DNA from 2 places in the Paenibacillus sp. 7541 genome. Region 1 is predicted to be linked to the other one. Evidence: predicted binding sites of a transcription regulator. Region 1 holds the regulator's gene; the other holds the start of a gene.
What was found. The regulator Rex, encoded in region 1, represses fermentation and respiration genes when NADH is low (regulators of the CRP and FNR family bind a similar motif). The targets are predictions, from matches to a motif close to TTGTGAAATATTTCACAA.
Positions count from the first base shown of each region.

Region 2: the regulator Rex is predicted to act here: its motif matches at 3,294-3,311, upstream of pflB (formate C-acetyltransferase).

Region 1 covers NZ_NQLZ01000015.1:222,624-227,233, reverse strand. Annotated here, with positions in the region: gene CHH75_RS10280 (hypothetical protein) at 1-284, opposite strand, end outside; gene CHH75_RS10275 (cell wall elongation regulator TseB-like domain-containing protein) at 607-1,125, opposite strand; gene CHH75_RS10270 (amidohydrolase) at 1,156-2,457, opposite strand; gene CHH75_RS10265 (redox-sensing transcriptional repressor Rex) at 2,432-3,097, opposite strand; gene dinG (ATP-dependent DNA helicase DinG) at 3,143-4,610, opposite strand, start outside.
Region 2 covers NZ_NQLZ01000015.1:57,689-62,298, reverse strand. Annotated here, with positions in the region: gene pflA (pyruvate formate-lyase-activating protein) at 181-915, opposite strand; gene pflB (formate C-acetyltransferase) at 970-3,216, opposite strand; gene adhE (bifunctional acetaldehyde-CoA/alcohol dehydrogenase) at 3,586-4,610, opposite strand, start outside.

The DNA.
Region 1 (4,610 bases):
TCCTCCACGTCGATCTTTAATTCTTTACTCCCGATCACGGATGTTCCTTCTTGCTGGATTTTCTGAACGAGGCCTTGAAGATTCGTGTCCGGCTCCAAATCCAGTTTCAAGTTCACCGTATCCTGTTTAATATCAATATGAGCGTTCTTCACGCCATCATACGTAGAGACAATTTGGTGAAGCGGGCTTTGAACCGCCAACTTCTGATATAGAAACCAACCGCCGAAGAGGACCACTGACGACAGAACAACCGTCAATGCAATAGGAACAATACGTAGTTTCATGAAGTTCCTCCTTCTATCTTTCTATATAAAATGTGATATCTTTCAATATATACGAGAGCACAAAACAACGAAATATCAACAATATACTTTTAAGTACAGATTAGAGTATATCACATTTTATATACTTTTTCATATAAACCTGTGAATATATTATAAACTTCTGCAGAAATTCGTACACAATGCCAATACAAAAAGGTCGAAAACAGCGTGAGCGCACTGTTTTCGACCTTTTTATGTTGTAAAAAATACCGGATAACGTTACACCCGCGATCTTACATCGGCGCAGATCTTTCATATTCATCCGATTTCACTGCCATTTGTGTTACTGGTTCGGCAAAATAATGTCGTTTCCGATCTGATTGCCGTCCTGAAAGCGATAGAATCGGTAGCCGATCTGGCCGCTATTCTCATACAACAGCTGCCAGGCGTACTCCCCTTCATACATGCCGGGCACCAATCGTTTAATGACGGCATTCGGCATTTCCTGGAGGATTTGCGCCCGCATCTGCTCTTCGGACAACCCGCTGCTCAAAGGCTCGGCATGAACACCCTCCGCACCTTCCACAGGCACATTATCCTCGGTGAATTTGACCCAGACGATCAGCTCCTGCTGATCCGGCCCCTGACCGGTAACAACCCAGTATGTATTATCTTCGCCCCATACCGACTTGTATGATTTGTCCGCCGTCACCAGGTTCCCATACTGTCTGGCCGCACCAATGGCCAGTCTTTCCTCATTCCATGAATCTGTCATCACATAAGAATAATAGATTTGAATGCCTAACAGCAGCAGCAATACGCCGGATACACTCAGCCATATCCACTTGGTTCGTTTTTTCAATCCGCCATCCCCGCTCCCACGTCAATATGCTTACTGCGCCGTCAGACGCTCGAACGTGCGCTGGGCTTCACGGCGAATGCGCTCCTCATCCACGGTGAGGCATTCCCCGTTCTTAACCAGCTGTTTGCCGTCCACCCATACATGCTCAACATCTTTAGCGCTTGCCGAATAAACGACATGCGAGATGAAATCAGTATGGGGCAGGAAATGGGCCTGATCCGTGTTCAGAGCGATCATGTCAGCCTTCATGCCTACTTCAAGTCTGCCCACCTCATTCAAGAAGGCGGACTTCGCGCCATATTCCGTACCCATGCGCAGCGCTTCCGATGCCGGTACAGCTGTCGGGTCACCGCTCACCCCTTTATGAATGAGGGCAGCCAGCCGCATTTCTTCGAACATGTCCAGATTGTTGTTGCTCGCCGGACCATCCGTGCCGAGAGAGACGGTGACGCCCGCCTTGAGCAGTTCAGGGACACGCGCGACGCCGCTTGCCAGCTTCAGGTTGCTTCCCGGATTATGCGAGATCGCGACGTTGTGCTTGGCAAGAATGTCAATCTCCTCATCTGTCAGATGAACTGCATGCGCCAGCAGTGTCGGTCGGGAGAATACTCCGAGCCGCTCCAGATGCGCGACCGGGCGGAGCCCGTAATCATCCACATTTTGCTGAACTTCGGCTTTTGTCTCCGACATATGCGTATGCAGCGGCAAATCTAGATCCTCAGAAGCCTGCACAAACATCTCGATCAGCTCCGGTGGACATGTATACGGTGCATGCGGCGACATCATCGATGTGATGCGGCCATCGGCCTTCCCATGCCACGCCTTCGCAAACGCAATCGCTTCATTCAGCTTCTGACGCTGCTCTTCAGGGGGACAGAGGCCGATCACGCCGCGCATTAGCACGCCGCGCATTCCCGACTGGTCCACAATCGAAGCGACTTGATCCATATGATCGTACATATCAACGAAAGCCGTCGTTCCGCCCTTCAGCATTTCGACTACTGACAGGGAAGCTCCCCAATAAATGTCCTCTGCCTTCATCTTGGCTTCCATCGGCCACATCTTCTCCTGCAGCCATACCTGCAGGGCCAGATCATCGCCGTAGCCCCGGAGCAGTGACATCGCCGCATGGCCGTGCGTATTCACCAGTCCCGGCAGGAACAGCAGATGGGTTCCGTCAATGATCTCGATCGGCTCCTCGATCTGCGGTTTTTGTTCCCCTATATACGTAATCCGGTCATCCTCAACCACCATGTAGCCCTTGATAACCGACTGGTTGCCTTCTAACACAGCAAAGGTGCCGTTCTCAACCATCCACTTGTGTTTCTTCATGAGCCGATTCCTCCTTCCCGTTATCCAAATAGTAGGCCAGACTTTGCAGGTCTGTCGTAAAGTCTGCCGTATGGATTCGGATATGTGCCGGTGCTTTCAAAATAATAGGCGCAAAATTCAATATGGCCTCAATGCCGGCGGAAATCAGCTGGTTCGCCACATTCTGGGCCTCAAAATCCGGAACGGTAATGATCCCGATCCGGATCGCATTGTCGCGCACGGTACGCTCAAGCTCTTCCATCGGCTGCACCGTCAAATTGTTGATGCTCGTTCCGATTTTCGCCGGATGCGCATCGAAGACGGCTACGATTTTCATATTATCCTTAAGAAATGCATTGTAATTGGATAGCGCATGTCCGAGATTACCTGCCCCGACCAGCGCGACATTAATTCTCTGGTCCAGCTTCAGAATCTGGCGAATCTTCTCAATCAGATAAGAAACATCATAACCGATGCCCTTGCGGCCAAAATCGCCGAAATACGCCAGATCCTTACGGATCTGCGCCGGGTTCAAGTCGAGCTTCTGCCCCAGCTCTTGGGAGGATACCGTTGTAACCTCCCGTTTGTGAAGCTCATTCAAGTATCGCAGATATACTGGCAATCTGCGAACGACAGCCTCTGAAATTTTATCCGATTTCATGCATGCTCCCCCTATTAACAGGCTATTAAATGTTGCGGCTTGCTCCTATTGTAATAACGATTCGTCATTGGTGATTTCATTCTTCTTGTTATGATTCAGCCACTCGGCAATTCTCGGCACCATCTGATCGGTCGGCATATGCTCCATCTTCGGGCCCGGCAGCGAGTACAAGAAATATTTCCCGTAGTAGGATTCGATCACACGCGTGTCAAAGACGATCACGATTCCCTTGTCCTGCGCGGTCCGTACGAGCCGGCCGAAGCCCTGCTTAAAGCGGATGACCGCCTGCGGCACAGACAGCTTCATAAAAGGGTTCTTCTTCTGCTGCTGAAGCAGTTCGCTCTTGGCTTCCACCAGCGGATGGCTCGGCGGCTGAAACGGCAAACGTACGATCGCAAGGCAGGTCAAGGCTTCGCCCGGAACATCGACCCCTTCCCAGAACGAGCTTGTGCCAAGCAGCACAGATGCACTGCTGTCCTGAAAGCGGCGAATCAGCTTGGTCCGGCTTCCCCCGTCAACCCCTTGTCCCAGCACAGCGATCTCGCTTGAGGAGAGCGCCTCCTTCAAGGGCTCGTACACTTGACGCAGCATGCGGTAAGAAGTGAACAGCACCAGCATCCGCCCTTTCGTCGCCTCTGCCGTTTGCGCCAGCGATTGAACGAGCGTATCCACAAATTTCGGATCGCCCACCGTCCCCTTCACGCTTGGGAAATCCCGCGGAATCACAAGCAGCGCCTGCTCCCGGTAGTTAAACGGCGAAGGCAGTTGAACCGTATGCAGCTGCCCTTCTTCAGCTGCTTCCTGAAGACCGAGGCTGTCGATCATGAATTGAAACGATTTATCTACCGACAGCGTGGCCGAGGTCAGAATGACACTCCGCTTTTTATCAAAAAACAGCTCTTTCAGCTGCGCGCTGACATCCACCGGAACGGCATACATCTGAAGCGACTTGCTCTTGAAATTCGAGCTTGCCTCCATCCAGTATACGATACCTTCATTATCCAAAGCCATAAACTGGTGCAGCCCTTCACGGTGAGAAGCGAGATCCTTGAATAAGCCGGTGATGTCGGTAATGAGACTGTCCGCGCCATAGTCGTCCAGCTCTTCCTTGATTTCAGCTGCAAGCTGCTCGCCTTTGCGAATACATTCGCCCAGCGTGACATAAATCTGACGCTCAATCTCGGCCAAACTATCCCAATCCTTGGGCTTTTTGACAGGGGAAAGGCGCATGGTTAGCTGCCCCGACTCGCCTGAATCCCCCCGGTCCGGAATCAGTCCGAACAGCAGCTCGTTCAGCCGGTCCCAGTTCTCTTTCACCGTAATCAGATCCGGATACAAGCGGTCGATGACGCCAATCCATTGGGTCGCTTTCTCCTCGGCCGAGGCCGAGAGCATCTGGCGCAGAGCCGGCAGCTGCCCGTTGCGGCTGTCCTTGTACAAGCGGGTGAGGGTGTGCGTGACGGTAAAATACTTCATCGACAAGCCCAGATGCTTACCGGCCACATCCTCCAGA
Region 2 (4,610 bases), 160 kb from region 1:
CGGCCTTGCACATAATAAAGAGCACTTAACCGAAGCTCCCCTTGTACGGACTAGCCCGAACAGGGATCAAGCTTGTGGTTAAGTGCTCATCATGGCTTATTGGATTGTCAGAAAACAAATGACCGATTCTCCCCGCGTGGTGGCGCATCTTCCGTGCGCGGCTCTGCCGCTACTTCCAGGCTATACGCTCGCAAGCGCCCTGCCTTCCTCGATCAGCCGGTAGGCACGATCCACCTCGGCTTCGGTTGGCGAAGGCACGCCTTCCAGCGGGTAGGCTTTGCCGAGAGCCTCCCATTTATAGACGCCCATCTGATGGTAGGGAAGAATTTCGAACTTCTCCACCCCTTGCAGGGTGCCGATAAATTGGCCCAGCCGGTGCAGGTCCTCCTGATCTTCATGGATGCCCGGAACATAGACGTGCCGGACCCACATTTTCCGGCCATGGTCAGACAGCCAGCGCGCGGTCTTTAACGTCCGTTCATTCGATTTGCCGGTCAAAACGATATGCTTCTCATCGTCGATATGCTTCAGATCCAGCAGCACCAGATCTGTGACCTCCAGCAGCTCACGAATTTTCTCCGGCTCGTTGTAGCCGTTCGTGTCCAGGGCAGTGTGCAAATTCCACCGGCGCTTAACCTCCCGGAACAGCTCGGTTACGAACGGATACTGAAGCGTCGGCTCGCCGCCAGACACGGTCAGCCCGCCGCCGGATGAACGATAGTAGGGCAGATACGATTCGATCTCGCTCAGCACCTCATTGATCGTCATCTCGCGTCCTTCATTCAGTCCCCAGGTGTCCGGATTATGACAGTATTGGCATTTCAGCAGGCAGCCTTGCATGAAGAGTACAAAGCGGATACCCGGACCGTCAACCGTACCGAAAGTTTCTAGGGAATGGACATGGCCTTTCATCATAGGAAGTCATCCTTTCTGTATCCGCTTTGTTATTGGCTGTACTGGTCTGCCGTGTTACATCGAGGCATGGAAGGTCCGGTTAATGACGTCGAGCTGCTGCTCGCGGGTCAGCTTGATGAAGTTGACCGCATAACCCGATACACGCACCGTCAGCTGCGGATAGTTCTCCGGATGCTCCATCGCATCGATCAGCTGCTCACGGTTGAATACGTTCACGTTCAGATGGTGCGCCTTGCTGCCAAAATATCCGTCCATCATCGAAACGAGGTTGTTCCGGCGAACGTCTTCCTCCTTCCCAAGCGCCTTCGGCACGATGGAGAAGGTGTTGGAGATGCCGTCCAGACTGTCCTCGTACGGCAGCTTCGCTACCGAGGTCAGCGAGGCGAGCGCGCCTTTGCGGTCACGACCGTGCATCGGGTTCGCGCCCGGTGCGAACGGCTCTCCTGCCTTGCGGCCATCCGGCGTGGTGCCGGTCTTTTTGCCATATACAACGTTCGACGTGATCGTCAGCACCGATTGGGTCGGCAGCGCGTCGCGATACGCCTTATGCTTGCGCAGCATGCTCATGAAGGTTTCCACAAGCTCAACGGCTATGCTGTCTACCCGGTCATCGTTGTTGCCATAGCAAGGGAAATCGCCTTCGATCTCGAAGTCAACGGCAACGCCTTGCTCGTTACGGATCGGCTTCACCGTCGCATATTTAATCGCGCTTAGCGAGTCGGCAGCAACGGACAAGCCGGCAATGCCGCAGGCCATCGTGCGCAGAATGTCGCGGTCATGGAGCGCCATCTCGATCCGCTCATAGCTGTACTTGTCATGCATGTAATGGATGACGTTCAGCGTGTTCATGTACAGCTTCGCCAGCCATTCCATCATCGGCTTGAAGCGGTTCATCACTTCGTCGTAATTCAGCACCCCTGCCGTAATTGCCGGGTACTCCGGTCCAACCTGGGCGCCGGATTTCTCATCCTTGCCGCCGTTGATCGCATACAGCAGCGCCTTCGCCAGGTTCGCCCGAGCGCCGAAGAACTGCATCTGCTTGCCGATCCGCATGGCGGATACGCAGCAGGCAATGCCATAATCATCGCCATAAATCGGACGCATCAGGTCATCGTTCTCATATTGAATGGAGCTTGTTTCGATCGATACTTTGGCACAGTACTTCTTGAACGCCTCCGGCAGCTTCTCAGACCACAATACAGTCAGGTTCGGCTCCGGTGCAGGTCCCAGGTTGTACAAGGTGTGCAGGAAGCGGAAGCTGTTCTTGGTCACGCGGGTTTCGCCGCCGACGGACATGCCTCCGATCGATTCGGTTACCCAAGTCGGATCCCCGCTGAACAACTCGTTATAATCCGGGGTGCGCAGAAACTTCACGATGCGCAGCTTCATGACAAAGTGGTCGACCAGCTCCTGGGCTGTCTGCTCGTTCAGCGTTCCTTCTTGCAGGTCGCGCTGTACGTAAATGTCGAGGAAGGAGGATACCCGGCCCAGCGACATCGCCGCTCCGTTCTGCTCCTTGATCGCAGCGAGATAACCGAAGTACAGCCATTGGAATGCTTCCTTGGCATTGTTGGCCGGTTTGGCAATGTCATAGCCGTGCATCTTGGCCATTTCCTTCAATTCCTGAAGGGCTCGAATCTGTTCGGACACCTCTTCACGCAGACGAATGACCGCTTCATCCATATGATCCACTTCAAGCTCCTGCAGTTCACGCTGCTTATCGCGGATCAGGAAATCCACGCCGTACAGCGCCACCCGGCGATAGTCGCCGATAATGCGGCCGCGGCCATAAGCATCCGGCAGACCGGTGATAATGCCCGCTTTACGCGCTGCTCTCATCTCGGAGGTATAGGCATCAAACACCCCTTGGTTGTGCGTCTTGCGAATGTGAGTGAACATGTCCACGATGCTTTGCGGAAGCTCGAAGCCGTAAGCATTGCATGCGTCGATCATCATCCGGATACCGCCAAACGGCTGAATGGAGCGTTTGAACGGCTCATCGGTTTGCAATCCGACGATCTGCTCCTTGTCTTTATCCAGATAGCCTGGCCCATGTGACAGTATGGTGGATGGCGTGTTGACGTCCACATCCAGAACGCCGCCGCGCTCGCGCTCTTTCACGCTCAGCTCGGATATAATTTCCCACAGCGCCTTGGTGTTCTCCGTCGGACCCGCCAAGAACTGCTCATCCCCATAGTAAGGTGTAATGTTGCGCTCGATAAAATCATTGACATCAACAGCCTTCGCCCATTTACCGGTCGTGAAGCTTCTCCAGCCGACTTCCTGTGTAATCACCGACATATTGAATCCCTCCAATATTTTTTTAGGCAACTTGAGCCCGGAGCGGGAAATCCACGGGCGACATCCCAGATCCGCTTATGTGACATATTTCACAAATGTGGATGCTGCTATCCCGCTCACAAGCTGCAAGCTTCCGTTTTTCTTCACTTGATCTGGGACTCCAGAATGCTTAAATCCTGCTACACCTTTATTGTAGACCTGCTGCCAGCCTCAATCTGTGATAATGATCACAAATCATGGCCTGAACGTGATTTTTATCACCTGTGACTCCGCTCCTCGAAACGCACTAGCCGCCATCATTCAAGCTTCGCCTCGCCTTGCGGTGCCGACCCCCGTCTGACATCCGCCTCGGGAGCCCGCCGCAGCCGATTAGAACCGGCCGTAGAAGGCGTTGCGATAGATGTCTGCCAGTTCGCTGACCAGCGGCAGCTTCGGATTGCTCGTGGTGCACTGATCCTCGAATGCCCGGTCAGCGAGCTGTTCTACCCGACTCTCGAAATCGGCCGGATCGAAGCCCAGCTGCTGGAACGATTCTTCAATGCCCAGCTTGCGGTTGAGATCGCGAATGGCCTGGATCAGGCTGTTCACGCCTTCCTCGGTCGTGCGCGCTGGCAGTCCGAGAATGCGGGCGATCTCTGCATACCGCTGATCCGCCACGAACGACTTGTATTTCGGCCATGCGGCATGCTTGGTCGGCTTCTTGGCATTGTAGCGGATCACATGCGGCATCAGAATCGCATTGGTACGACCGTGCGCGGTATGGTACTGACCGCCCCATTTATGCGCCAGGCTGTGGTTGATGCCGAGGAAGGCGTTGGCGAAGGCCATGCCCGCCAGGGTCGAGGCGTTGTGCATTTTCTCCCGCGCAAGCTTGTCACCCGTCAATGCCGATGCTTCAAGATATTCGAATACCAGCTGGATCGCTTTGATGGCGAGGCCGTCTGTATAATCGTTGGCCATGACCGATACGTAAGCTTCAATCGCATGGGTCAGCACATCCATCCCTGTATCGGCAACCGCCGTTTTCGGCAGCGAGTATACGAATTCCGGATCGATAATCGCCACATCCGGCGTCAGCTCATAATCCGCCAGCGGATACTTGGTATTGCCCTGGATTTTGTCCGTGATGACCGCAAACGAGGTCACTTCCGAGCCTGTACCCGAGGTTGTCGGAATCGCCACGAATTGGGCTTTCTGGCCAAGTCTCGGATATTTGAACGTCCGCTTGCGGATATCCATGAACTTCTGCTTCAAACTGTTGAACTCGGTGTCCGGATATTCGTAGAACAGCCACATCGCTTTCGCGGCATCCATTGGCGAACCGCCGCCAAGGGCGATGATGCAGTCTGGCTGAAAGCGCGCCATCATTTCTGTTCCGCGCTCGACCGTCGTAG